Regions from separate parts of the Gottfriedia sp. NPDC057991 genome, predicted to be linked through region 2. Evidence: a T-box and tRNA genes for the amino acid it is inferred to sense, from the RefSeq annotation. Region 2 holds a T-box; the other holds one or more tRNA genes.
What was found. A T-box is a leader RNA that pairs with one kind of tRNA and senses whether it is charged. The one in region 2 lies ahead of serS (serine--tRNA ligase), so its partner is inferred to be a tRNA-Ser.
Positions count from the first base shown of each region.

Region 1: it encodes a tRNA-Ser, which carries the amino acid that the T-box ahead of serS (serine--tRNA ligase) is inferred to sense. The anticodon was not compared.

Region 1 is NZ_JBHVQN010000007.1:256,867-276,003, reverse strand. Features, by position in the region: tRNA gene ACFVR2_RS22165 (tRNA-Gly) at 1-11, shown strand, start outside; tRNA gene ACFVR2_RS22160 (tRNA-Leu) at 20-106, shown strand; tRNA gene ACFVR2_RS22155 (tRNA-Arg) at 119-195, shown strand; tRNA gene ACFVR2_RS22150 (tRNA-Pro) at 220-296, shown strand; tRNA gene ACFVR2_RS22145 (tRNA-Ala) at 307-379, shown strand; tRNA gene ACFVR2_RS22140 (tRNA-Met) at 407-480, shown strand; tRNA gene ACFVR2_RS22135 (tRNA-Ile) at 490-566, shown strand; tRNA gene ACFVR2_RS22130 (tRNA-Ser) at 575-667, shown strand; tRNA gene ACFVR2_RS22125 (tRNA-Met) at 864-940, shown strand; tRNA gene ACFVR2_RS22120 (tRNA-Asp) at 944-1,019, shown strand; tRNA gene ACFVR2_RS22115 (tRNA-Phe) at 1,028-1,103, shown strand; tRNA gene ACFVR2_RS22110 (tRNA-Thr) at 1,327-1,399, shown strand; tRNA gene ACFVR2_RS22105 (tRNA-His) at 1,409-1,484, shown strand; tRNA gene ACFVR2_RS22100 (tRNA-Gly) at 1,491-1,561, shown strand; tRNA gene ACFVR2_RS22095 (tRNA-Ile) at 1,578-1,654, shown strand; tRNA gene ACFVR2_RS22090 (tRNA-Asn) at 1,675-1,749, shown strand; tRNA gene ACFVR2_RS22085 (tRNA-Ser) at 1,756-1,846, shown strand; tRNA gene ACFVR2_RS22080 (tRNA-Glu) at 1,857-1,928, shown strand; gene ACFVR2_RS22075 (bifunctional transcriptional activator/DNA repair enzyme AdaA) at 2,421-2,975, shown strand; gene ACFVR2_RS22070 (DMT family transporter) at 2,972-3,871, shown strand; gene glgB (1,4-alpha-glucan branching protein GlgB) at 4,581-6,512, shown strand; gene ACFVR2_RS22060 (glucose-1-phosphate adenylyltransferase) at 6,460-7,587, shown strand; gene ACFVR2_RS22055 (GlgC family sugar phosphate nucleotidyltransferase) at 7,636-8,655, shown strand; gene glgA (glycogen synthase GlgA) at 8,649-10,082, shown strand; gene ACFVR2_RS22045 (glycogen/starch/alpha-glucan phosphorylase) at 10,108-12,516, shown strand; gene ACFVR2_RS22040 (lipase family protein) at 12,580-13,374, shown strand; gene ACFVR2_RS22035 (TIGR00266 family protein) at 13,455-14,243, opposite strand; gene ACFVR2_RS22030 (cold-shock protein) at 14,714-14,914, shown strand; gene ACFVR2_RS22025 (TspO/MBR family protein) at 14,973-15,437, opposite strand; gene ACFVR2_RS22020 (TraR/DksA C4-type zinc finger protein) at 15,546-16,295, opposite strand; gene ACFVR2_RS22015 (1,4-dihydroxy-2-naphthoate polyprenyltransferase) at 16,395-17,318, opposite strand; gene ACFVR2_RS22010 (isochorismate synthase) at 17,473-18,879, shown strand; gene menD (2-succinyl-5-enolpyruvyl-6-hydroxy-3-cyclohexene-1-carboxylic-acid synthase) at 18,869-19,137, shown strand, end outside.
Region 2 is NZ_JBHVQN010000013.1:8,060-18,572, reverse strand. Features, by position in the region: gene ACFVR2_RS24720 (YaaC family protein) at 1-786, opposite strand, end outside; gene guaB (IMP dehydrogenase) at 902-2,365, shown strand; gene ACFVR2_RS24710 (serine hydrolase) at 2,457-3,806, shown strand; gene pdxS (pyridoxal 5'-phosphate synthase lyase subunit PdxS) at 3,940-4,824, shown strand; gene pdxT (pyridoxal 5'-phosphate synthase glutaminase subunit PdxT) at 4,837-5,424, shown strand; T-box leader at 5,475-5,699, shown strand; gene serS (serine--tRNA ligase) at 5,766-7,040, shown strand; gene cstA (carbon starvation protein CstA) at 7,093-8,886, opposite strand; gene ACFVR2_RS24685 (LytR/AlgR family response regulator transcription factor) at 9,021-9,755, opposite strand; gene ACFVR2_RS24680 (LytS/YhcK type 5TM receptor domain-containing protein) at 9,759-10,513, opposite strand, start outside.

The DNA.
Region 1 (19,137 bases), on a different contig from region 2:
CTTCCGCTCCATATATACTGCCGGGGTGGTGGAATGGCAGACACACAGGACTTAAAATCCTGCGGGGGTTGACCCCGTGCCGGTTCGAGTCCGGCCCTCGGTACCATTTTTATAATATGCGCCCGTAGCTCAATTGGATAGAGCGTTTGACTACGGATCAAAAGGTTATGGGTTCGAGTCCTTTCGGGCGCGCCATATTGTTTCACCTGTAATTCTGAACGGGAAGTGGCTCAGCTTGGTAGAGCACCTGGTTTGGGACCAGGGGGTCGCAGGTTCAAATCCTGTCTTCCCGACCATTTAAAACATGGGGCCTTAGCTCAGCTGGGAGAGCGCCTGCCTTGCACGCAGGAGGTCAGCGGTTCGATCCCGCTAGGCTCCACTTAAAGAACTTAAATTAATTTATTATGGCGGTGTAGCTCAGCTGGCTAGAGCGTACGGTTCATACCCGTGAGGTCGTGGGTTCGACTCCCTCCGCCGCTACTTATTTAAGGACCTTTAGCTCAGCTGGTTAGAGCAGACGGCTCATAACCGTCCGGTCGTAGGTTCGAGTCCTACAAGGTCCACCACTTATAATGGAGTAATACCCAAGTCTGGCTGAAGGGATCGGTCTTGAAAACCGACAGGGGTGTAACAGCCCGCGGGGGTTCGAATCCCTCTTACTCCTCCATTTTTATTAAATTTCATACTAATGGAACTAACTTAGTTAGTATCTACATTATCGTGGGGTGGAGCACGAACGAATATGCTTCGAAGAAATTACTTCAGCATACCAATCGAGCTGCTACTTGCATAATCATCCTGAGATTGGGATGGTCTTAACGAAATAACTTTCATGGAACTATATTAAATAGTATCCACATTATCGCGGGGTGGAGCAGTCTGGTAGCTCGTCGGGCTCATAACCCGAAGGTCGCAGGTTCAAATCCTGTCCCCGCAACCAAATGGTCCCGTGGTGTAGCGGTTAACATGCCTGCCTGTCACGCAGGAGATCGCCGGTTCGATCCCGGTCGGGACCGCCATTTAAGTTGGCTCGGTAGCTCAGTCGGTAGAGCAGAGGACTGAAAATCCTCGTGTCGGCGGTTCGATTCCGTCCCGAGCCACCATCTTAAATACAAAAAATGATTATGATAATAAGCCGACTTAGCTCAATTGGTAGAGCACGAACGAATAAGCTTCGTAGCGAAACATCAGCGTACTTGTCGAAAAACACCTTGAATTATCTATATGAGACAAGGACGACTTTATGAAGATTACTACACAAAACCTAAGTTTGAGTGGGATATATGTTATATAAGTAACTATACAAAGTGATTTAATTAATAATAAGCCGACTTAGCTCAATTGGTAGAGCAACTGACTTGTAATCAGTAGGTTGGGGGTTCAAGTCCTCTAGTCGGCACTCTTTATGGCGGTCGTGGCGAAGTGGTTAACGCATCGGATTGTGGTTCCGACACTCGTGGGTTCGATTCCCATCGGTCGCCCCATATTTTGCGGGTGTAGTTTAATGGTAAAATAGAAGCCTTCCAAGCTTCGGTCGTGGGTTCGATTCCCATCACCCGCTTTTTATAAAATTTAATGGGCCTATAGCTCAGCTGGTTAGAGCGCACGCCTGATAAGCGTGAGGTCGATGGTTCGAGTCCATTTAGGCCCACCATTAATTTTATAATTAGTTTTTCCGCAGTAGCTCAGTGGTAGAGCACTCGGCTGTTAACCGAGTGGTCGTAGGTTCGAATCCTACCTGCGGAGCCATATGATAGAGAAGTACCCAAGTGGCTCAAGGGGCGCCCCTGCTAAGGGTGTAGATCGGGTAACCGGTGCGAGGGTTCGAATCCCTTCTTCTCTGCCATATTTTTTTTGGCCCGTTGGTCAAGCGGTTAAGACACCGCCCTTTCACGGCGGTAACACGGGTTCGAGTCCCGTACGGGTCATATCTAAAGCTCAGTTATTTGTGATAACACAGGTAACTGAGTTTTTTATTTGTCTTTTTTAGGATTTTAGTGAACGATATTTAGCTCAATACGGCTTTCTTCATTATATTAGAGTGTTCTCGTTCGTTTTAAGATGACAGGGAGTTACGTTGGGTCATTCTTTATCATTTTTTGATATGCTTTAATTTCATCATCTGAAAAGATATTAGTTGCTAAGCGTTTCACTCAACTCAAGTATTCTTTGAATTCGTTAAATTCATATCCTTGTCCTCTCTCCATTGTCTCGCTCTTCCCCTTACCCATTAATCTTTATTCGGATCACATATTCTTCATTTTCAATACTAATATCCTTTTCACTCATTTTAAATCCAAACATCAAGAGTTGGTCTATTAACTATTATCCTTCTTCCATAGAAATTAGAAAGCAAGAAATTGAAAGCAAGCGCATTATCTTAGTGTTAAAATGTGAATAGCTAAAGATGAGGTGATTAAATGAACGGATTAAATAATGAGGTCATGTGGAATGCAGTTGAATCATGCAATGAAAACTATGATGGAGTGTTTATTTATGCAGTTAAGTCTACTGGGATCTGTTGTAAACCCTCGTGTAAGTCAAGAATCCCATTAAAAGAAAATGTATCATATTATCCGTCATTTTCTTTGGCAATTAACGATGGATACCGTCCATGTAAAAGGTGTCGCCCTGATTTACTTTACTCAAATGAAGAGGATATTATTTTATCAGCTAAACATTTTATTGAAAAAGAATATCGAAATAGCTTAACATTGGATCGGTTAGCAATTGAAGTTGGAGTAAGTAAATTTCATTTGCAAAGATTATTTAAAAAATCCACTGGTTTATCACCGTTAGAATACGCAACTAAGTTAAGAATGATAGAAGCTTTAGGATTGTTACGAGATACTGAGAAAACGATAACTGAAATAGCGCATAAACTTGGCTTTAAAAGCTCGGCACATTTTTCAAGCATGTTTCGTCATCGTTTTAATTACACTCCAACTACATTCAGAAAGGGGTTAAATAAATGAAATTAAAAGATGGAATAGCTTTATTGAGCCTAGCTGCATTATGGGGAGCTTCATTTTTATTTATTCGAATAGCTTCACCAGTTTTTGGACCAATTTTAACAATACAAGGAAGAGTTACAATTGCTGCTTTTGCCCTGGTACTATATTTGGTTATTACTAAAAAATCATTAAACTTTAAAAAGAGATGGAGACAATATTTAATAATAGGGGCATTAAATGCAGCAATTCCATTTACATTAATTGCTACATCAGCATTGCATCTGACAGCCTCAATGTCATCCATTCTAAACTCTTTGACGCCACTATTTACTGCGCTTGTTGTCTTTTTATGGACGAAAGAAAAGTTGAGTATGCGAAAGTGGACTGGAATAATAGTGGGAGTAATAGGAGTGATCTTGTTAGTAGGATGGAGTTCAATTCCGTTTACTTATGATGTTAAAATAGCAATTGGACTTGCAGTTTTGTCGACTATTTCATATGGACTTGCAGGTGTTTATGCAAAGAAAGCATTTATTGGGGTGCCACCACTTTCACTTGCAGCTGGTCAACAAATTGGTGCTGCAATTTTACTTTTACCTTTTACATTTCTAAATTTCACTGCATTTACAGATAAAGTATCGGGAGTTGCGATATTAGCAGTTCTAGGATTAGCATTATTATGTACTGCTATAGCCTATTTATTGTATTTTTATCTTATCGAAAGTGTTGGACCTACCAAAACATTAAGTGTTACTTTTTTAATACCTGTGTTTGGAATGATCTGGGGAGTTCTTATTTTGAAAGAACATATTACATTAGGAATGTTGTTTGGTTTTCTAGTCATTTTATGTGGTGTATTTCTAATTTCAGATATTCGTTTACGTGTAGTATCATCAAGTAAGCGAATGCACGTTTAATAGGTTTTTAAATAATAAGACAAAAAAGGATTTTCGTAAAAACGAAGATCCTTTTTACTATATTACGATTGTTGTTTTATTGAGCTAAAAAAAGGTGTCTAAACATAGGAGGTAGCACATCTAGGAAAATAATGATATTGACACGAGATTTAGTAACTTTGAAGTGAAGCTATTTACATGGATCTCAATAATTTTATTGCATTGCCTAAAACGAATGTTAGTTAATTTAATTCCACTATTTTGATCAACATGTATTTTTGCTTGGTCTTCCATATAACCGCATAAGTTGAATTTTAGTTTAGATATTATTTTTAATTTTGCACCTGAATTTCCAAATAATTTGTTAGTGATTTCTAAATATTTTTCAAAAAAAACTCTCCCTCTTAATCCGACAATCTTCGACAAATCTTTTTAAATATAAAGTTTATATGAGATAAAAGTGTGAAATATGAATGAAATTTTATGAAAAATCAAATTTTTACAAATTGTTACAAGGGAATTCCGAAACGCAATGTATAAAAATACATAAATATTCGTTCGACAAATTCGACATTTTTACGACAAATGCAATAATGACAACGGTTTCATGAATGGTTATTCATTTTGCGAAAAAATTTTTTGAATTTTTTTTGCATAAAAACAAGGTGAATATATATATTTGTAGAATATTAAGAGATAGAAGAATTTAAGAGATTGTAATGAGGTGAGGATGTTGCTTTTGACACGGCCAACTGAGTTTGATGTACATTTATTCCATGAGGGAAGTTTATTCCATAGCCATGAATGTTTTGGGGCACATGTAGTAAAAAAAGGGGATAAAGTTGGAACTATTTTTACAGTGTGGGCTCCACATGCGCAAGGTGTCTCAGTTGTTGGGGACTTTAATAATTGGAATGGTTCTGATCATAAAATGGAAAAGTTGAACGATCAAGGGATTTGGACGATATATATCCCCGAAATTGGTCATGGGACGATATACAAATATGAAATTTCAACCAAACAGGGTGATGTTTTATTAAAAAGTGATCCTTTTGCTTTCTATAGTGAACTACGACCAAGTACAGCTTCGATCGTTTATGATCTTTCGGGCTATAAATGGAAAGATGCAAAATATCGTAAGCAGAAATTTAAAAAGTCTGTATATGAAGAACCAGTTTTGATTTATGAAGTACATTTAGGTTCTTGGAAAAAGAAGAAAAACGGTGACTTCTACACTTATGCAGAACTAGCGACAGAACTAATTCCATATGTAAAAGATCATGGTTTTACACATATTGAAATATTACCATTAGTCGAACATCCATATGATCGTTCTTGGGGGTATCAAGGAGTAGGTTATTTTTCTTCTACTAGTCGATATGGAAATCCCCATGAGCTAATGAGCTTTATTGACGAATGCCACCAGCAAGGATTAGGAGTCATTATGGATTGGGTGCCTGGTCATTTTTGTAAGGATTCTCACGGATTATACATGTTTGATGGTGAACCTACATATGAATATGAAGGTTATGATGCTAGAGAAAATGAAGTATGGGGAACAGCGAATTTTGATTTATCAAAACCAGAAGTAAAATCATTTCTTATTTCAAACGCCTTATATTGGATGGAATATTTTCATATTGATGGTTTCAGAGTAGACGCTGTTGCAAATATATTATATTGGAAAAATAGAAATGAAGAGAATCCTTTTGCAACTCACTTTTTAAGAAGATTAAATGAAGCGGTATTTGAACACGATCCACAAGTATTAATGATTGCAGAAGATTCTACTGATTGGCCATTAGTTACTGCACCTACATACGAAGGTGGATTAGGTTTTAATTTTAAGTGGAATATGGGTTGGATGAATGATGTTTTGACTTATATGGAGACTCACCCAACGGAAAGAAAGCATCATCATAATCAGATGACTTTCTCGTTTTTATATGCCTTCTCAGAAAATTTTGTTTTACCTTTTTCACATGATGAAGTAGTACATGGTAAGAAATCTTTGCTAAATAAAATGCCAGGTACATACGAAGAAAAGTTTGCTCAATTAAGGGTACTATTTGGTTATTATTTATCTCATCCAGGTAAGAAGCTCTTATTTATGGGAAGTGAATTTGGGCAATTTGATGAGTGGAAGGATTTAGAGCAAGTTGATTGGATCATTAAAGATTATGAATATCATTCCAAGATGAACAAATATTTCAAAGAGTTATTATCGATTTATAAAAAAAATAAATCACTTTATGAAGTTGATAATCATTGGGATGGATTTTCATGGATTGATGCAAATAATGCAGATCAAAGTGTATTTTCATTTATCCGAAAAGGAAAAAACAAAGACGATTATGTCATCGTAATCTGTAATTTTAGAGAAATTTCTTATGACACATATCGAATTGGAGTACCTGCAAAGCATCGATATAAAGAATTGCTTTCAAGTGACTATGTACAATTTGGTGGCGATAGTAAAATAAATCGTTCTGCCATTGAATCAGAAGAAATACCATTTCATGGTTTACCATACAGTATTGAAATAGCATTACCTGCCTTTAGTTTTACAATCATTCGTCCAGTTAAAATGCGAAAGGGGATTAGCAGCAATGGTTCAGAAAAAATGCGTAGCAATGTTACTAGCAGGGGGAAAAGGGAGTAGATTAAGTTCTTTAACAAAAGAACTAGCAAAACCAGCCGTGGCTTTCGGAGGTAAATATCGAATAATAGATTTTACTTTAAGTAATTGCACAAATTCAGGTATTGATACTGTTGGGGTGCTAACCCAATATCAACCACTAGTACTAAACTCATATATTGGTATTGGAAGTGCATGGGATTTAGATCGCTTAAATGGTGGAGTAACTGTTTTACCACCATATTCAGAAGCATCTGGCGTTAAATGGTATACAGGTACTGCAAGTGCAATTTATCAAAATTTAAATTATATAAAGCAATATCAGCCTGAATATGTGTTAATTCTTTCAGGTGACCATATTTATAAGATGGATTATAGTAAAATGTTAGACTATCACGTTGAAAAAGAGGCAGATGTATCTATTTCAGTTATCGAAGTTCCGATTGATGAAGCTAGCCGTTTCGGAATTATGAATACAAATGATGAAATGGATATTATAGAATTTGAAGAAAAGCCTCAATATCCAAAGAGTAATTTAGCATCAATGGGAATTTATATTTTTAAATGGAATGTTTTAAAAGAGTTTTTAGAGATGGATGATCGCAATCCAGAATCAAGTAATGACTTTGGTAAAGACGTTATTCCACTTTTATTAGAAGAAAAGAAAAAAGTAGTTGCTTACCCTTTCAAAGGTTATTGGAAAGATGTTGGTACAGTTAAAAGCTTATGGGAAGCTAATATGGATTTGTTAAATGAAGATAGTGAACTAAATATATATGATCGTGATTGGCGCATCTATTCAGTTAATCCGAATCAACCACCACAATATATTGCACCTACGGCAATCGTTGAAGACTCTCTAATTAATGAGGGGTGTGTTGTTGAAGGGTTTATATCGCATTCTGTATTATTCCAAGGAGTAACAATCGGAGAAGGCAGTATGATTAAAGATTCTGTCGTTATGCCAGGTTGTGTTATTGGAAAAGATGTTCGAATTGAAAGTGCAGTAGTAGCGCCTGGTATGGTTATTCCTGATGGAAGTCTTCTGGGTCCAGTGAAAGATTATGAAGAGGTAATTCTAGTTACAAGCGAAGAATAAGAGGTGGCTCATTCCTCAAATAGAAAAATAGATTGAGAGGGTTATTTGATGAAACATACTATGCTAGGAATAATTGAGGCGTCAACACATTTTGAATCTTTAAAGCCGTTAACACAGCATCGACCATTGGCAACACTTCCTTATGCAGGTCGATATCGTTTAATCGATTTTATGTTAAGTAATATGGTGAACTCAGGTATTACGAGTGTCGCTGTATTTCCTGATCAACCTTATCGATCAATTATTGATCACTTAGGCTCTGGTAAACATTGGGACTTAAATCGTAAAAAGGATGGACTATTTATTTTTACGCCTGAGCCAACTGATGGCGCTTTTGGTACATTCGATTTTATTGAAAAGCATATTCAGTTTTTACAACGTTCTACTCAAAAGTATGTAGTAGTAGCAAATACTTATACGATTTGTTCAGTTGATTTTCGACCAGTTTTAAAGAGACATATCGAAACAAATGCACAAATTACTGAGTTAAAGCAATTCGGTAAATCTTTAAATATCTATATCCTTGAAAAAGAGTTATTGTTAAAGCTTTTTGAAAACTTCCACGAAAAAGGCTATGAAACAATTATGGACGTTGTACGCGATCAAAATAATGAGGTTGAACTAAGTGCGTATGAAATACCTCAACAAGTTTCAATCATTCAAACAATTGAGGATTATTTCGAGCAAAGTATGAAATTATTAAATCCTGAGATATGGAATCAATTATTCTTAAAATCTTATCCTGTCTTTACTAAGGTTAAAGATGAGCCACCAACAAAATATTCAAAAGAAGCAATTGTAAAAAATTCAATTGTAGCTAATGGATGTGAAATTGAGGGAACAGTTGAAAATAGTATTATTTCAAGAGCTGTGAAAATTGGAAAAAATACGATTATTCGCAATTGTGTTGTTATGCAAAAATCAATCATTGGAGATAATTGTATATTAGATGGCGTTATATTAGATAAAGATGTTCGAATTGAAGATGGTGTTGAAATAAAAGGAAGCTTAAGTGAGCCAGTAGTGCTTCAAAAAGGTTCAGTCCAAGGAGCGTTGATTCAGTGGTAAATGTTTTATATATTGTTTCAGAATGTGTACCATTTGTTAAATCGGGAGGGCTTGCAGATGTTGCAGGCGCTCTCCCTAAGTATTTAAATAAACTAAATATGAATGTAAGAGTAATGCTTCCATTCTACTCGTTAATTCCCGCTAAATTTAGAGAAGAAGCTAAGCTAGTAAAAGAGCTTTCTATAAATCTAGGATGGAGAAAACAGTATTGTGGTTTATTTGAATTGAAAGTAGAAGGTACAACCTATTATTTTATTGATAACGAATACTATTTCAATCGAGATAAGTTGTATGGTCATTTTGATGATGGGGAGCGTTTTGCATTCTTTTCTCTAGCTGCAATCGAATGTATTAAAGAATTAGACTTTAAACCTGATGTAATTCACTGTCATGACTGGCATACAGCAATGATCCCATTTTTCATGAAAGAGTATGGTGCATTAAAAGATATTAATCCAAAAATGAAATCTGTTTTTACAATCCATAACCTTCAATTCCAAGGCGTATTTTCAAAAGAAGTAATGGACGATATGTTAGGGATTGATGAACAATATTTTCGCGATGACTATTTGAAATTTTACGATTGTATCAACTTTATGAAAGCTGGAATCATTTCAAGCGATTTCGTAACAACTGTTAGTCCAACATATAAAGAAGAAATTAAGCATGAATTTTTTGGAGAGCAATTAGATGGACTATTACGTGAGCAAGATCACAAACTTTTTGGAATTGTAAACGGAATTGATGAAACAATTTATAATCCAGCTACTGATCGAAAAATTCACTCTAGTTACGATGAATTTACAATCGAAAATAAGACAGAAAATAAATTGAAATTGCAGGAGTCACTTGCATTAAAAATAGATGAAAATATTCCTATTATTGCAATGGTTTCCCGATTAACAAGTCAAAAAGGCATTGATCTCATTCAACACGTATTCCCTCAAATTATGGATTATAATGTCCAAGTAGTCATTTTAGGTTCTGGTGATGAAGAATTCGAGAACTTTTTTAAGGCAATGGAGCATAACTACTACGATAAAGTAAGAGCTTATATTGGATTTGATGAATGCTTTGCTCATCGGATTTATGCAGGTGCAGATTTATTCCTTATGCCTTCACAATTTGAGCCATGTGGACTAGGTCAACTTATTGCGATGAAGTACGGGTGTGTTCCAATTGTAAGAGAGACTGGGGGGCTAAATGATACTGTCCAGTCATATAATGAAGAGACGAAGAGTGGAACTGGTTTTACTTTTAGTAACTATAATGCTCACGATATGCTTCACACAATTGAACGTGGATTGAGTATTTATGAGAATAAAAAACATTGGAAATCAGTCAGAAGGAATGCAATTAGAAGAGATTCAAGTTGGTTAAAATCAGCTAAAGAATATGCAAAACTATATATGCAGTCTTCAAAGTAAAAATCTTTTAGGGTGAGGTGATTCCATGTTTTCTAGTGTGGAGGAGTTTGAGTGGTGTTTTAAAGAGAAACTAGAAAGTATGCATGGAAAGAGTACTGCTGATAGTACTACTCAAGAGCAATTTCAAACACTTGGAACGATGATTCGTGAACATATAAGCGGTAATTGGTTAGGAACGAGTGAACAATACCGCTTAGAGCGAAAAAAACAAGTTTATTATTTATCAATTGAATTCTTATTAGGAAAGCTTTTGAAAAGTAATTTAATTCATCTAGGGCTTAGAGAACTATGTGAATCTGGCCTTGAGAAATTAGGAATTTCTTTAAGTGATCTTGAGGAGTTTGAAAGCGATGCTGGACTTGGAAATGGTGGACTTGGACGGCTAGCATCATGTTTTCTGGATTCGTTAGCATCACAAGACTTGCCAGGTCATGGATGTGGCATCCGCTACAAACATGGCCTATTTGACCAAAAAATTGTTGATGGATATCAAGTGGAGCTACCTGAGCAATGGCTGAAATACGGAAATGTTTGGGAAGTTAGAAGAGATGATGAAGCAATTGAAGTTTTATTCGGGGGAGAAGTAGAATCATTTAATAATAAAAATCGATTGGAATTTCGCCTACATGATGCAGAAGCAATCACAGCGGTACCGTATGATTTACCGATTATTGGCTACCATACAAACACGGTAAATACATTGAGACTATGGAGTGCTGAAGCGTCTACTCATTCCTCAAATAAATCACTGATGAAATATAAGCGAGAGGCAGAAGCAGTTTCAGAATTCTTATATCCAGATGATACACATGATGAAGGAAAGATTTTACGTCTAAAACAGCAATATTTTTTAGTTTCTGCAAGTATTCAAAGAATAGTAGATTCATATAAGGAGCAGTATGGTAATATTCGTAAGCTCCATGAAGAAATTGCTATTCATGTAAATGATACACACCCAGTTTTAGCGATTCCAGAGTTAATGAGAATTTTAATCGATGTTGAAAAGTTATCCTGGGATGAAGCATGGGAAATTACAACTCAAACGATTTCATACACGAATCATACAACTTTATCGGAAGCACTCGAAAAATGGAGAGTTGATTTATTTAAGCCTTTATTGCCAAGAATTTATATGATTGTAGAAGAAATAAACGAAAGATATTGTAAAGAGCTTTGGAACAAATACCCAGGTGATTGGGATCGAATTGAACAAATGGCTATTATTGCTCATGGAGTCGTTAAAATGGCTCATTTAGCAATTGTAGGCAGTAAGAGCGTTAATGGGGTTGCTGAAATCCACACTGAAATTTTAAAACAAAGAGAAATGAAGCTTTTTTATGAGTATGAACCATTCAAGTTTAATAATAAAACAAATGGTATTACTCATAGAAGATGGTTACTCCAATGTAATCCTGAGCTTAGTAGCTTAATAAATGATTCGATCGGAGACGATTGGATACACGAACCAACTCAACTTGAGAATCTATTAGAATATCAAAATGACGATGCATTCTTATCGCAATTTATGAATGTAAAGAAAAAGAGAAAAGAAGTTCTCGAACATTATGTTCACTATACAAATGGAATTGCATTAGATACAGATTCAATCTTTGATATTCAAGTAAAACGGATGCATGCATATAAAAGACAATTACTAAATGTTTTACATATCATGTATTTATATAATCGTTTGAAGGAAGATTCACATTTTAAAATGCATCCTAGAACCTTTATTTTTGGAGCAAAGGCATCTCCTGGCTACTACTTTGCTAAGAAAATCATTAAATTAATTCATTCAGTGGCTGATATTGTTAATAATGATCGCTATATAAGCCAATTTATTAAAGTAATTTTTATTGAAAATTATCGAGTTTCATTAGGTGAAATTATTTTTCCAGCAGCGGATGTTAGTGAACAAATTTCGACAGCAAGTAAAGAAGCTTCAGGTACTGGGAATATGAAATTTATGATGAACGGTGCTTTAACGCTTGGTACACTTGACGGTGCAAATATTGAAATCTTAAGAGAAGTTGGCGAGGAGAATATTTTCACATTCGGACTTACAGCTGACGAGGTATTAAATTATTACCAATACGGTGGATATAAAAGCAGTGATTATTACCATCATGATCTGCGAATAAAAAAGGTGTTAGATCAATTGCTCCATGGATTATTTCCGTTACCAAGAGAAGAATTTGAACCAATTTTTGATTCGCTTATGTCTTATAATGATGAGTATTTCTTACTTAGAGATTTCTCTTCATATGTAAAAGCGCATGAATGTATTAATAACACGTATCAAAATAAAAGGGATTGGGCTATAAAGAGTCTTAACAATGTTGCGAAATCGGGATTTTTTACGAGTGATCGCACGATTCGTCAATACGCATCAGAAATATGGAATATTCATCAAAGAACGTTACACCATTCTTAACCTCCTCTTAGATTATTAGGAGGTTTTTCATATAATGATGAAAAGCGAGAAAGGAGAGATACGTTGAAATTCCTTTCAGTTGACTATGATAAGGCCTTAGAATTATTACTTTGCATTGAACAGGCATATGCTCAGTTTGATAATGATGGTAAATTTATGATTCCAGCAAGCTATTCATTAGTAGATACAATTAAGGCATGTGTAATTAGCGAGCTAGAATGGTTTGGCTATATTATTGAAAATAATGAATCTGTGATCATTGTGTTTCGAGGAACGAAATCAGATTTGGATTGGTTAGCTGATTTAAAAATTGATCAAGACTTATTTCCTTATGTGATGAACGGTGGGAGTGTCCATTCGGGGTTTCTATCAATTTATCAATCTTGTCGAGAAATGCTTTTAGCAATTGTGAAGGAAAAGGCACTTTCAAAAAAAATATTCATAACCGGTCATAGTTTAGGCGGTTCATTGGCCACGTTATTAGGATATGAAATAGCAATGACTGGAATTTGTAACCCGAATGTCTATTCATTTGGCTCTCCTAAAGTAGGAAATATAAAGTTTAAAGAAAACTACGATGAAAATGTTAGGCATAGTTTAAGATTTGTAAATTTATATGATATGGTCCCATTAAGCCCGCCCTTTAAAGTAGAAGTGAAGCCATTAAACATTTATTTAGAATACGTTCAAGTGAAGCATCCAATCACTTTTTCACTAAATAAAGGGTCTATTAAGAATAGTCATCATCTATCGACTTATATTGAAGGCGTTAAAAAGATGCAGTTGGATTATGATTATACTCCTACATTTACTTATAAATTACGAGAAGCGGAGCCAGAGGAAGAGGAAGTAATCTAATTGTACAGAAAAAACTAGTCAAAATTTCTTGACTAGTTTTTTTGTACGTAAACAAAACAAACACTTTTCAATAGTCTGAATTAATCTTTACCATCTAATAGATTACCAAGACCACCTAATATACTTCCTTCTTCTCTAGATGAAGATGGTAAGTATTGACCAATACGGGACGCCAATCTTGCTAAAGTTAATGATTGAACCCAAATTGTTCCTGGGCCTTGTAATGTAGCGAAGAATAGACCTTCTCCTCCAAAAAGAGCAGTTTTTACATTTCCAACGTATTCAATTTCATAATTAACATCTCCGGTGAAGCCAACAATACATCCAGTATCGATTTTAATTTTTTCACCCGGTTGAAGAGTTTTTTTGTAAATTGAACCACCAGCATGTAGGAAAGCAAGGCCATCACCTTCGAGTTTTTGCATGATGAAGCCTTCGCCACCAAATAGGCCGGTACTTAATTTCTTTCTAAACTCGATTCCAACTGAAGTTCCTTTTGCTGCAGCCAAGAAAGAATCCTTTTGACAAATAATTTTATTTCCATACTCATGTAGATCTAACGGTATAATTGTTCCAGGGTATGGTGCCGAGAAACTGACCGTTTTTAGTGAGCTTGATTGGTTAGTAAAACTTGTCATAAACAAGCTCTCACCTGTAACAAGGCGCTTACCCGCACCAACCAATTTTCCAAATAAACCACCTGATTGTGAAGAACCGTCGCCAAAAATTGTTTCAAGTTCGATTCCATCATCCATCATCATCATTGCTCCAGCTTCAGCAACCACTGTTTCCTTTGGATCAAGCTCTACTTGTACAAACTGCATATCATGGCCATGAATTTTATATGTAACTTCATGTGAATTTTTCATTTTTATGCCTCCTTTTAGTTTAACTATACAAATATTGTAATACGAAAATCCAGTTATTTAATAATAAAAAATTTGATAAATTATTACAGAATCCTCATTTATTTTGACTAATTAATGAGAAAATTTACCATTTTTATAGAGAGCTAGGGTAGTCTAAATGTATAAAAGATAAATATTAAGAATTATATAAAAAATTCTCTCAATTTAGCCTGAGTGTCATTGACGCTCTTTTTCAGATATGTTATATTTAACTTACTATTAACTGCATATTTATTTGAAGGTAAGAAATTAACGATATTTGCACTACAAAATTTTTAGTAACGCTCATTTTCTTTGTCTTGAAAAGAAGTTTTGACCACTTTCAATGTTGTAGCGATCTTAAACCGATTGAACAATGACGTTCTTTTTCTTTACCCCTCTTTTATGCACGCATTAATAGTGTATATATGTATTTTTAGGAGGTATTATCGATGGAATTCGGTAAAGTTAAATGGTTTAACAGCGAAAAAGGATTTGGATTCATCCAAACTGAAAGTGGAAACGACGTATTCGTACACTTCTCTGCAATTCAAGGCGAAGGTTTCAAAACTTTAGAAGAAGGTCAAGAAGTTCAATTCGAAATCATCGAAGGAAACCGTGGACCACAAGCAGCTAACGTAAACAAAAAATAATTTTTGTTATGTTCAAGGCATCCTTTTTTAGGATGCCTTTTTATATTAATCTAGATATCTATCTATTTAGTAAGTAGATATTGTAGTTTAAATAGGTTGCAAATAATGACCAAATAGAATAGGGAATGAGTAATACAAATGAAGTTTTTGAATGTTTATAAGCGATGGCCGTTAAAAGAATTGCTGTGACAAAGACGAGTCCACAGTCGATTGTAGCCATCAGTAAATCTTTTTGTTTGAATTGAAAATAGCTAAACAACTGGTTAAATATATAATTAATAATCAATAGAATATAAAACCATTTTGCTTTTTTAAAGGATTCTCCTAAAGAAACGATTATACATACGCTTAAAGAAATGAAAGAATATAAGAATGCCCAAATGATTCCGATTGTTTTACCTGAAGGAGTATAGCTTGGTTTATTTAGATGACTATACCACTCGTAGTCGATCGGAAATAAAATAGAAGAAACAAAAAATAAACAGTATATGGAGAAAAATAATACAATTAACTTAATATTCATAAAACCTCCTCAATTAAGTTGTCTTGATTAAGTATATGTAGTTAATTTAAAAATATAAAAAAAACGACCACATTGTAGTAATCGTTTTTTAATGAAATTTTAACTCATTTAGTACTTTTCAATATCTTTCACATCAATTTCAGATAATTCTCCGTTTAAAGCTTGTTCTTCATAGTCATCAAGATCTTGTTCATATTGTTCATGTTTTTTTGTAGGGTAGACAGTTTGATTTTTTCCATAAATATCAGTACCGATAAAGTTTTCAAATTCTTCGACATAACCTACATTTTCATAGCTCTCAGTAAATGTGCTTCCATACTCCTCAATATTATTAAATTCAAAATCAGACGGTGTTTGAGAATTTCCATATCTTTCAACATCTTGTAAAGCGTCTTCAGCGTCATACATCATTGAGCGATCTTTAGGGTCTCTACTAAACGGAGGGTTTAGTACTTCTTCCTCAACGGGACGATCGTATCTTATACTAGAACTTGAAATATGCTGATCGTGAGTATGTTCGATCATCGCTTTTGCTGTAGGAAGAGCTTGTAACCGTTCAAACGGTATTTCTTCACCACTTACTTCACATATACCATATGTTCCATTTTCAATTTTTTCTAACGCTGCATTAACATCAATTAATTCGTTTCTTAAATGTTCATGAAGAGATATGTCTTTTTCACGCTCAAATAATTCAGTACCTAAATCACCTGGGTGGTTGTCTGCAAGAGAAAGCTCATCAACTGAATCTCTAAGTGAGTATGGTGTAAAGGCTGGATCATTAAGTCTTTCTTCTATATGTTGTTTTTGTTTCAGTAATTCGTTTTTAAATGTTTGGATTTGTGATTGTGAAAGCATCATGCTCCCCCTTTTCAATAAATGAATATGACTATCCATATTTTGTTCAAAAAGGAGGAAAACATGAATTAAGTTTTTTGAGGAATTGTTCTGCCTTAATTAGGAAAAAATACTTCCAATTATTAAGCCTATAACAAGAAGGAATCCCATTATAGTATTTGTTTTTGCTGTTGCTGCCATGGCTGGCATCATTTCCATTGGTTGAGTTTTACCTATAAATCCTTTTGTTGCTTTAATTGCAACAGGAATACTTATTAATGAAATAAGGGCAAAAGGTGTAATTAAATTCATGATAACAAATACAATAACTAAAGCATATGCAACTGCAAATAATGAACCAATAAAGATAATTGCATTCTTTTTACCTAATAAGATAACAAGTGTTTTACGTCCATTTTCTTTGTCATTATCTAGGTCACGAATATTGTTTGCAGTTAAAATTGCTCCAATTGTAATTGAAGTAGGGATAGAAAGTAAGATCACATTTGATGGTAAATTTCCAGCTTGAATATAGTAAGTAATACCAATAATTACAACTCCCATAAAAAAGCCCGCAACTAACTCACCAAATGGAGTGTATGCGATTGGAAGTGGTCCTCCAGTATAAAAATAAGCTGCTGCCATACAAATAAGTCCAATAACTGCTATCCACCAGCTACTTTGAATACAAATATAAATGCCTAGTAGAAGAGCGATACCAAAAAAAGTAAAAGCAAGATTTAAGACAGTTGAAGGTTTAATACCATCTCTTACGATTGCTCCTCCGATACCAACAGAACCTTCATGATCTAGCCCTCTTTTATAATCATAATATTCATTAATCATATTTGCAGCGGCTTGGATCAGTAAACTTGCAATAAGCATTGAAAGAAATAAAAGTAAATGAAATGAGTGATTTATGTGCGCTAACATTGTTCCAATCGCAACAGGGATGAACGCTGCGGTTAATGTATGTGGTCTTAATAAATTCCACCATGTTCTAAAACCTGTTGAGGAAGTTGGAGATTGAACAGTTGGTTGCATGTTAACATCCTCCTTTTTAATATTATTTGAAAATGTAGGTCATTTTACTTTAAAAAAGTATGGACGAACTTCATAAAATTGACAGTCTACATTCATCGTTGTATCTTTAGTTATATCATGTATTTAACGTATATTTAAGCTAGGGGGAACTATTATGCTTAGAACAGGTCAACTGGAATCGATTGCCTTCTTTGAGCATTCTCTTCAAAAGGCAAAAGCTTGTTCAAAACGCTTCATTTGTAAAGTGGAAAAAATAATGAATATCCATCCCCTAAGTGTTTACCATTTTTATCATGAATTGGGTTTTACTGAACGCTTTTATTGGTCAAACCAAGAAAACTCGTTAATTCTCACAGGAATTGGTACTTTAGTTCCTTTTCATCATAGTACAGAAGAACAGTATTCTGCAATAGAAAAAGAATGGAAACGCTTTGGAGAGCAAGTGTATATCGAGCAAGAAAATTGCTTTGGTACAGGACCGATAGCTCTTGGGGGTTTCTCTTTTTTTGATAATTATAAAAATGATCAAGATTGGAAGAATTTTGGTACTTCTCATTTCTATGTACCTAAATTAATGGTGACGGTTACAAACGAAGGGACATTCATCACCTCTAATTATGAAATAAATGAACAAACTTCAGTAGAGGATTTATTGCTTCAATATAAAGAATATGACGACTTTTTAGAAAAATTTGGAATGAAGCAACCAAGCTTTACACAATCAGAATGTATAAACAAAGATGAATTTGAACCAGATGAATGGATTCAGAGTGTAAAAGAAGCAATTCATCAAATGAAAAACGAAGAATTAGAAAAAGTTGTTTTAAATCGAACGTTAAATACAACATTTTCTTCAGAAGTAAATTCAACAACAGTAATTTATGAACTAGAAGCAACGAGAAATGTTAACTATGTTATTTCTTATCAATTAAAAGATACTGTATTTATAAGCGCTACACCTGAGAGATTAATTTCAAAGAAAAATAATACAGTTTCTTCGATGTGTCTTGCAGGATCTGCCGCAAAAGGAATAACTAAGGAAGAAAACACAGAAGCCGCCGATTGGTTATTAAATAGTAAAAAAAATAATGGTGAACATGCTTTTGTTGTAAACTATATACGAGAAACGCTACAACAATATTGTAATGAATTATCAATACCTTCAACACCAAGAATAATGGCGACAAAAAGCTTATTGCATTTATTCACGCCAGTTGAAGGGAAATTATATAATCACGTTTCTTTATTTGAGTTGATTCAAGCATTACATCCAACACCCGCACTTGGAGGATTTCCTAAGGAAGAGGCATGTAAATTAATCCGTGAACTTGAACCTGTGGACCGGGGATGGTATGGTGCACCGATCGGATGGATTGATTTAAACGGAAATGGCGATTTTGCTGTAGGTATACGTAGTGCCTTAATAAAAGAAGATAAAGCAAAATTATATGCCGGTTGTGGTGTTGTACAAGATTCAAAACCAGAGGAAGAATTTTTTGAAACTGGTGTAAAGTTTCTGCCAATGCTAAATGCATTAGGAGGGTTACGAAATGAAAGATAATGAAGCACTAACAAAGTATATTGGTGCTCTTGTAGATGAACTAAGTGCATTAAATATTCAAAACGTTGTAATAAGTCCAGGATCACGCTCAACACCAATATCGATGTTAGTAAATGAGCATTCAAAGTTAAAGTCTTATATCGCAATAGATGAAAGAGGGGCAGCATTTTTTGCTTTAGGTATCGCTAAAAGCACGAAACAGCCTACAGTATTAATCTGTACTTCTGGAACAGCTGCTTCTAACTATTTGCCAGCTAT
Region 2 (10,513 bases):
AATTTCAGGTAATAGTAAAAGCGCTTCCTTTTGTGATTTTAAAAAATAACTTTGATTTAATATATTAAAATAAAATGGCGCTTTATTTAAAATTTTATCAGGAAAATTTGATTTAATTTTAATTTGCTTTTGATTCTGTTCAACAATTACAATATCTATTGAAGCTTGTTTTGATTGAAGAAATGAAATAAAACGTTCTGAAGTAAAATGATAGGATGACAAAATTTGTTCAGGCATAGTGATTACATCATTATCAACAGTAATTGGAAGAAATAAATTTCCTTTTTTGGTAATTTTAAGGATCTTATTTAATTCTGGTATTGATTGTAAAAGCTGAAGCATTGTAAACTTTTCACTTTCTAAATTATTAAGATTAAATAATACTTTAGAAGCATGTGTAAATAATCCATTTTTTTGGATTTTAACTTCGTCATCAACAAAAGAGTATCCTACTTTTTTTATTTTTCTCGAGGTAACGCCATGGGCCAAGATTGAAGTGGTACTCGGATAATCAGGATCTACGGTAAGGATGCAAGCCTTTAATAATTGTACAAGCCCATAAAACAGTAATGTAGGTTTTACATTAATTTGAGAATTTTGAGCTGCATGAAAATAACTTTTCCCATGCTCAATATAATATAAAAATGGATAAGCATTACGGAAAGCCTTTGTTTTTTGTTCCTTGGAATTAGTTCGTTCATATTTTGTTTGAAGATAGTTTTTTGAATATTGTGCAGAGCTAAAATAACATAGCTCATCCCATACATTACTATACGAATATAACATAAGAGAGGAACTCCTTATTAACTGAATATTTAAACATAATTTGACTTCCTTGACAGTGTTTTATCCTATTGTTAATCTACTAATAATATTTATACGTGTATAGGGGGGCTTTTTTATGTGGGAATCAAAATTCGTAAAAGAAGGACTTACTTTTGATGATGTTTTACTAGTTCCAGCGAAATCTGAAGTACTTCCAAATCAAGTTGATGTAAGTGTGAGATTAACTGAGAAAATTCAATTAAATATTCCATTAATCAGCGCAGGAATGGATACAGTTACAGAAGCAGATATGGCTATTGCAATGGCTAGACAAGGTGGACTAGGTATCATCCACAAAAATATGTCTATTGAAGATCAAGCTGAACAGGTAGACAAAGTAAAGCGTTCTGAAAGTGGTGTAATTGATGATCCATTCTTCTTAACACCATCTCATAAAGTAGCAGACGCTGAATATTTAATGGGTAAATATCGTATTTCAGGTGTGCCGATCGTAAACGATACAGAGAATAGAAAATTAGTAGGTATTTTAACAAATCGTGATTTACGTTTTATTCAAGATTATTCAATTGTTATTTCAGATGTTATGACAAAAGAAAATCTAGTTACTGCTCCTGTTGGAACTACACTTGCAGAAGCAGAAAAAATTCTTCAAAAACATAAAATTGAAAAGCTACCCCTAGTTAATGAAGACGGTACTTTAAAGGGCCTAATTACAATTAAGGATATTGAAAAAGTAATTGAGTTTCCAAACTCAGCGAAAGATCAACAAGGACGATTACTTGTAGGTGCAGCTGTAGGAGTAACAAAAGATGCACTTCAAAGAGTAGAGTTTTTAGTGAAAGCTAATGTCGATGTAATTGTAATTGATACAGCACATGGTCACTCTAAAGGCGTTATTGAAAAAGTAAAAGAAATTAGAAGTAGATTCCCAGAATTAGCAATAATCGCTGGTAATGTTGCAACAGGTGAAGCAACTAAAGAACTTATTGAAGCTGGAGCAGATATCGTAAAAGTTGGTATTGGACCAGGTTCGATCTGTACTACTCGAGTTGTTGCTGGAGTAGGTGTTCCTCAACTAACTGCAGTTTATGACTGTGCTTCTGTTGCTAGAGAGTACGGAGTTCCTATTATTGCAGATGGCGGTATTAAGTACTCTGGAGATATCGTTAAAGCTCTTGCAGCTGGTGGGCATGTAGTTATGTTAGGAAGCATGTTTGCTGGTGTACAAGAAAGTCCTGGTGAAACAGAAATCTTCCAAGGTAGACAATTTAAAGTATATCGTGGTATGGGTTCTGTTGGAGCAATGGAAAGAGGAAGTAAAGATCGTTATTTCCAAGAAGGTAATAAAAAACTAGTTCCTGAAGGTATTGAAGGACGTGTTCCATATAAAGGCCCATTAGCTGATACAGTTCACCAATTAATCGGTGGAATTAGAGCTGGTATGGGTTACTGTGGTACTGCTACACTAAATGAATTAAGAGATAACGCACAATTTATTCGTATGTCAGGTGCAGGATTACGTGAAAGTCATCCGCATGATGTTCATATTACAAAAGAGGCACCAAATTACTCACTATAATAATTTAAGCAATTTACCTAGGGCAATTACAAGAAATTGTAGTTGCCTATTTTTTGGGAAATAATTGTGTTAAAATGAACAAGTGAAATTAATGGTTGGAGGTAAAAAAGTGATTGGAAAGAAAATACTAACAAAATTGATAGTAATAGCATTAGCGATAACAATAATCATCCCTATGAATTTAAGACCAGCTGCGGCAGAGGACGTTTTAGACATTAAAGCTAAAGCTGCGATTTTAGTTGATGCAAATTCAGGGAAAATATTATATGAAAAAAATTCAAAAGCTCCATTACCGATTGCAAGTATGTCTAAAATGATGACAGAGTATCTAGTTAATGAAGCAGTAAAAAATGGGAAAATCTCTTGGGACGATAAAGTAACTGTTTCTGATTATGCTCATAAAATCTCTCAAAACACAGGATTATCTAATGTACCACTTGAATTAGGTGGTCAATATACAGTAAAAGAACTATATGAAGCAGCTGCTATTTATTCAGCAAACGGTGCAACAATTGCACTAGCAGAAAAAATTGGTGGATCAGAGAAAAACTTCGTACAATTAATGAACGATAAAGCAAAGAAACTAGGCCTAGGAGACGTTAAATTTGTTAATGCTACTGGTTTAGTAAATAAAGACTTACAAGGTATGCAACCAGAGGGAACTGCCCTTACTGATGAAAATATTATGTCAGCAAACGGTGTTGCAAAATTAGCTTATAATCTAATTAAAACATATCCTGAAGTACTTCAAACTTCTTCAATTCCAAAGAAAACATTCCAAGAAGGTGGAAAGTATCCAGTAAAAATGGATAACTGGAACTGGATGTTACCAGGATTAGTATTTCAGTACCCAGGTATGGATGGATTAAAAACAGGTTCAACGGATTCAGCTGGATTCTGTTTTACTGGAACTGCTAAAAGAGATGGTCAACGTTATATAACAGTTGTAATGGGGGCAGATTCTTATAACTCTAGATTTAGTGAAACGGCTAAATTAATGGATTACGGGTTCAGTAACTTCGAAAAAGTTACATTGGTGTCAAAAGGTCAAACAGTAAAAGGTAATAAAACAGTAAAAGTAGTTAAAGGTAAAGATAAAGAAGTAAAAGTAGTAGCAAAAGACGATGTTACTTTAGCTATAAAACGCGGTGAAGCTAAAAATTATAAAGCAACTGTCCAATTATCAGGTAAGTCAATCGATAAGGATGGCAATATTAAAGCTCCAATTAAAAAAGGAACAAAGGTTGGACAAATTGTGGTTAAATCTTCAAAGAATGAAGATCTAGGATTTATCAATACTAATAATCAGTCATTTGATTTAGTAGTTGATAAAAGTGTTGATAAAGCAAATTGGTTAGTTCTATCATTCAGAGGAATTGGTTCATTTTTCGGGAATTTATGGGATAGCATCGTAAGCGGAATTGGTGGTTTATTTAAATAAATTTCTATATAAATATATCAGTAATTGTTAAGTTGTCATTTTTTCAGTAAAATAAAAGTAGGGTAACTTTAACTAGGGGATAATAAATACTAAAATGTTACCAAGTAAGCTTTAATAATGGAGGGGCATAACAATGAATTTAACAGGAACAGAACGTGTAAAACGCGGCATGGCAGAAATGCAAAAAGGCGGCGTTATTATGGACGTAGTAAATGCTGAGCAAGCCAAAATAGCGGAAGCTGCTGGTGCAGTAGCAGTAATGGCATTGGAAAAGGTACCATCTGATATTCGTGCTGCTGGTGGAGTAGCTCGTATGGCTGATACAAGTATTACTGAGGAAATTCTTAACGCTGTTAGTATTCCTGTAATGGCTAAAGCTCGTATTGGACATATCGTTGAAGCGCGTGTTTTAGAAGCAATGGGAGTAGATTACATCGATGAGAGTGAAGTATTATCTCCAGCAGATGATATCTTCCATATTAACAAATCAGATTACACTGTTCCATTCGTTTGTGGTTGCCGTAACTTAGGTGAAGCACTTCGTCGTATTGGTGAAGGCGCATCTATGCTACGTACAAAAGGTGAGCCTGGTACTGGAAACATTGTAGAAGCAGTACGTCACTTACGCCAAATCAATGGAGAAATCCGTAAAGTAGTTGGTTTATCTCGTGATGAATTAATGGTTGAAGCTAAAAACCTTGGCGCTCCATTCGAATTATTACTTCAAATTAAAGAACTTGGTCGTTTACCTGTTGTTAACTTTGCAGCTGGTGGAGTAGCAACTCCTGCGGACGCAGCTTTAATGATGGAATTAGGTGCTGATGGTGTATTCGTAGGTTCTGGTATCTTTAAATCAGAAAACCCTGAGAAATTTGCTCGTGCGATTGTACAAGCTACTACTCACTATCAAGATTACGAATTAATCGCTAACCTTTCTAAAAACTTAGGTCCTGCTATGAAAGGGATCGATATGAGACAACTTGCTGCAGCAGATCGTATGCAAGATCGTAGCATTTAAGTTGGTGAATTTATGAAAATAGGTGTATTAGCATTACAAGGTGCAGTTCAAGAACATATAAATGCAATTAAAGCATGTGGTGCTGAAACTGTTATCGTGAAACGTGTAGAACATTTAGATGGACTTGATGGGATTGTATTACCTGGTGGAGAGAGCACTGCAATGCGTAAGTTGCTTGATCATGTCGGGTTATTAGAACCTTTAAAAGAGAAAATTGAAAATGGTCTACCAGCATTCGGTACATGTGCAGGCATGATCTTACTTTCAAAAGAGATTGCAAATGATGACACGGTGCATCTAGGAGTTATGGATATGGTAGCTGAACGTAATGCTTATGGTAGACAAGTGGATAGTTTTGAAGTAAACATCCCAATTAAAGGTGTTTGTGAAGACTACCCAGCTGTATTTATCAGAGCACCATTTATTCGTTCAGTATCAGGTGATGCAGAGGTTATTGCAGAACATGATGGTAATATTGTAGCGGTTAGACATAAACACATGTTAGCAGCGTCTTTCCATCCGGAATTAACGAATGATTACCGTTTTATGAATTACTTTGTAGAGATGGTTAAGGAAAAAAGTGCAAATTTAAGTATGTAACTATTGAAAAAAGTAAAAGCTTATAGTAAATTATTATATAATTTAAATTGTCTAAAGCGATGAAAGAAAATAGTAGCAAGTTCTAAATTTATAGAGAGTCGGTGGTTGGTGCAAACCGATAATGAAGACTTGTGAATCCATTCTTGAGCGAGTTGCGGAATGCTTTTAGCTAGTAAGTAACTCCGGTACTATAGTCCGTTAACTATACTAAGGTGGAAGGATTATTTATTAATTCTTCAATTAGGGTGGCAACGCGGGTAGCTCTCGTCCCTTTTATGGGATGAGGGCTTTTTTGTATTCATTTTTATTCTTTAGACAATAAATGAATAGGAGGAATTGAAATGTTAGACATTAAATTATTACGTAGCAATTTTGAAGATGTAAAAGCAAAACTTCAATTACGTGGTGGGGACATAAGCTATATCGAAAAATTTGAAGACTTAGATTTAAATCGTAGAGAATTACTTGTTCAGGTTGAAGGCTTAAAGAGCCGACGCAATGAGGTTAGCCAAGAAATTAGTGTATTAAAGCGTGAGAAAAAAGATGCTGAAGCACTAATTATTGAAATGAGAGAAGTTGGAGATAAAATTAAGGCTCTAGATGAAGAGATTAGAACTTTAGAAGAGCAATTAGACGCTATCCTATTTACAATTCCAAACTTAGTTAGCGATTCAGTACCAGTTGGGTTAACAGAAGAGGATAATGTTGAAATTCGTAGAATAGGCGAGGTTCGTACATTTGATTTCGAACCAAAGGCACACTGGGATTTAGGTGTTGACTTAGAGATTTTGGATTTTGAACGTGGTGCTAAAGTTACTGGTAGCCGTTTTACTTTTTATAAAGGTTTAGGAGCTAAACTTGAGCGTGCCCTAATCAGCTTCATGTTAGATCTTCATACAGAGGAGCATGGATATACTGAAATGCTACCTCCTAACCTTGTAAATCGTGCTAGCATGATTGGTACAGGACAACTACCAAAATTTGAAGAAGACGCGTTCCGTATCGAAAAAGAAGACTTTTTCTTAGTACCAACAGCAGAAGTACCTGTAACAAACTATCACCGTGACGAAATTCTTGATGTTGCTCAATTACCAATCGCATATACTGCATATAGCGCGTGTTTCCGCTCTGAGGCAGGTTCTGCTGGTCGTGATACACGTGGATTAATCCGCCAACATCAATTTAATAAAGTTGAACTAGTCCGCTTTGTAAAACCTGAGGATTCTTATATTGAGTTAGAAAAATTAACAGCTCACGCTGAAAAAGTTCTTCAATTATTAGGATTACCATACCGTGTCATTACATTATGTGCTGGAGATATTGGATTTTCTTCTGCAAAAACGTATGACATTGAAGTTTGGTTACCAAGCTATGATGCATACAAAGAAATTTCTTCTTGTAGTAACTTTGAGGCGTTCCAAGCAAGAAGAGCGAATATACGCTTCAGACGTGATCCAAAAGGAAAACCAGAATTTCTTCATACATTAAACGGCTCTGGCCTTGCAATTGGACGTACGGTTTCTGCAATTTTAGAAAACTACCAACAAGCAGATGGTTCAGTTATTATTCCTGAAGTTCTTCGTCCGTATATGGGTGGAAAAGAAGTAATTAAATAACTAAAAAAGCAGATGTATCGAGAAATTGTTCTCGGACACATCTGCTTTTTATTTAGATTGTTTTAACATCAATTTTATAATTAGGTGTGTTCCACAATTCCATCCATTTTTTAATAGCAGAAATTAAAATCACAACGCCTAAGACTAACATGATGATCGATAAGACGCCGTTTAACATACTATATCCGGCTGCATCATGGTTAAGATAAACATTTTTAATCATCCAATATCCTGCATAATTAACAGTGATAAATAGATAAGCTAGGGGAATCAAACATGTAAGCATATACCAACGTTGATCAGCTATCTTTAATAGCACTGTTGCACCAATGATTAATCCGATCGAAGCCATTAATTGATTAGATACTCCAAATAATGCCCAGATTGATCCAATATCCCCTGAAAATAAGAGATATCCCCACATGAAGCATGCTAGCGCACTGGCAAAAATGGAACCTGGTATCCAATCAGTTTTCTTCAATGGTTTATAATATTCACCAAAGAAGTCTTGAATTAAATATCGTGCCACTCGAGTTCCAGCATCAATTGCTGTTAAAATAAATACGGCTTCGAACATAACAACAAACTGGAAGAAATATGATGCTAAATGGCTAAACCAAGGGATCGATGTAAATATGTACGTCATACCAACTGCCAATGTAACGGCTCCACCAGTACGCCCTTCTAGACTTAATCCGATTTCTTTACTTAGTTCCGGTAAGTGGACAACATTCATTCCTAAAGTTTTAAAAACTTCTGGAGTAGAGTTAATTGCAAAGTAGTCTGCTGGCTGAAGTGCAGTAGCAGCGATTAAAGCCATTATACCTACTAAACATTCAACTAGCATTGCACCAAACCCTACGACCTTTATATCGCTCCATCGATCAAGCATTTTTGGAGTTGTACCAGAACCCACAAATGCATGGAATCCTGAGATTGCTCCACATGCTATTGTAATTGAAATAAATGGCCAAACTGGACCAGCTAAAATGGGTCCCCCGCCGTTAACAAATTTTGTTACAGTCGGAAATTGTATGGATGGATTAATAATAAATACCCCAATAATGAGTGCAATAAATACACCGATTTTCATAAAACTACTTAGATAATCACGAGGTGCTAGTAAAAGCCATACTGGTAAAGCAGCGGCAAAAAAAGCATAGATTGGTAGTATAATAGCTAATGTCCGTGTATCGAATGTTAAAAAATCACCTATAGCAGTTTCTTGAATTGTCGGACCCATAAAAACTCCAACCATTAACAAAATAAATCCAATCGTTGAAGCTAATTTTAAATTGCCGGTTTTTTTATAAAGTAGTCCTACACCCATAGCAATTGGTATTGTGATTCCAACTGCAAATGTCCCCCATGGATTATTTTCAAGCGCATGCAGAACAACCATTGAAAGGCCGGCCATCGTAATTGTAATAATAAAAAGCATAGCTAGTCCCGTACAGAAGCCTGCAACTGGTCCAAGTTCTTCCTTTGCTACTTCTGATAGCGACTTTCCTTTCTTTCTCATTGAAGCATATAAAACGACTGCATCATGTACTGCTCCACCGATTACAGCACCAATTAAAAGCCATAGCAGGCCTGGAAGGTAACCAAATTGAGCGGCCAAAATTGGACCTACTAGAGGGCCAGCTGCTGCGATTGCAGCAAAGTGATGACCAAATGTTACCCATTTGTTAGTAGGAACATAGTCCTTACCATCATTTAACTCATGAGCTGGAGTAGGGATAGAATCATTTAACTTAAGTACCTTCACAGCCATAAATGTTCCGTATAGACGATATGCAATCATCAAAATACACATAGAAGCAATAACAATTGTAACCGCATTCATTTTATTTAATAAGCCTCCCCTGTTTCTTTTTATATACATTCATTTTACTTTATGAAAATTAAAATTTTGAATTTTCAGCGTAAACTGCAATAAAAACAGGTTGAGAAGCATGAATGGATTATTGAAATACAAGCTTATAAATTAAAAAGTTGTTTAAGCTCCTTTGTGTACGTTCGACTAACAGGTACTTTTTCACCATCATTCATAATTAAATTATATGTGGAATTAAACCAAGGCTGAATTTCAATGATTTTATCCAAATTGACAATATAGCTCCGATGGACACGAGTAAATGATGTATTTTGTAGCTTTCGTTCTAAATTGATTAAAGGTTCATTTAATCGATATGTCATCTTATCAGTAACGACCCTTGTTTTCCCTTCTTGTGTAAAAATGTAGGTGATCTCTTCGAACGTTATTAAAAGAATTCTCTCATCAACCGAAATAGCTAATTTATCTTGTTTTAAATGTGGGGGATTCTTTTTCACCTCAGTTTTAATAGACTTCATACTTAGCTTTGCTAATTTTTCAATAGTCTTCTGAATTCTTATTTCATCAAATGGTTTTAAAATATAATCAATCGCGTGTAAATCGAATGCATTTAAAGCGTACTCGTCAAAAGCTGTTGCAAAGACGATTGCTGGTTGATGGCTAAGGTCCTGCATTTTTTGGGCTAATTCTAATCCACTTTCATCAGCTAATTGGATATCTAAAAATACAACATCGACTTCTTCTATTTGTATGAGTTCCAATGTACTTCTAATTGAGTCCGCTTCACCAACTATTTCAACTTCCTTGCTTCTTTTTAGTAAATAAGCTAGTTCGTCTCTTGCTAATGGTTCATCATCTACAATTAGTGCCTTTAACATTATTTATCCCTCCATTACTTCTTGCGTTAATGGGATTCTTATCGATACTTTCGTTCCCGTGTTCATGTCGGATTTTATTTGAAAATATTCTTTTTCCCCGTAAATTTCTTCAATTCGTTTTTTTATATTCCATAAGGCTGTTCCAGTTCCTTCTTTAGACTGTATTGTTTCATTCCCAATTGTATTTAGTAGCTCTGGCGAAATCCCCTTGCCATTATCTTCAGTAATGAGAATCATATCATTATTGAACTCATATGCTTGCACAGTTACCTTTAATTTTTTTTCCTTTAAAAATGCATGGCGAATCGAGTTCTCTATAAGTGGTTGAAGCGTAAAAGGGGGGATTTGAACTGTTTTTAAATGAGGTTCTATTTGGAACTCAACAAGGAATTTAGTAGGAAACCTAGTTTGTTCAATGGTTAAATATGCTTCCACATGTTCTAATTCCTTTTCTAAAGTGACTAAGGTCTGCCTTGATCCTTGTAAATTATTTCGAAAAAAAGTACTTAAATGGATTAGTAATTTTCTAGCTTGATCAGCATCTGTTCTAATTAAACTTGAAATTGTATTTAAAGAGTTAAACAGGAAGTGGGGATGCATTTGTGCTTGTAAAGCTTTTATTTCAGCATCTTTCACTAACTTCCGCTGCAGTTCAGCTTCTGCTAATTCCAATTGGGTAGAAAAAAGTTTAGATAATCCGTCGGCTAATTCTTTTTCAACTTTTCCTAACTTGTTGGAATCCGTGTAATATAGCTTTA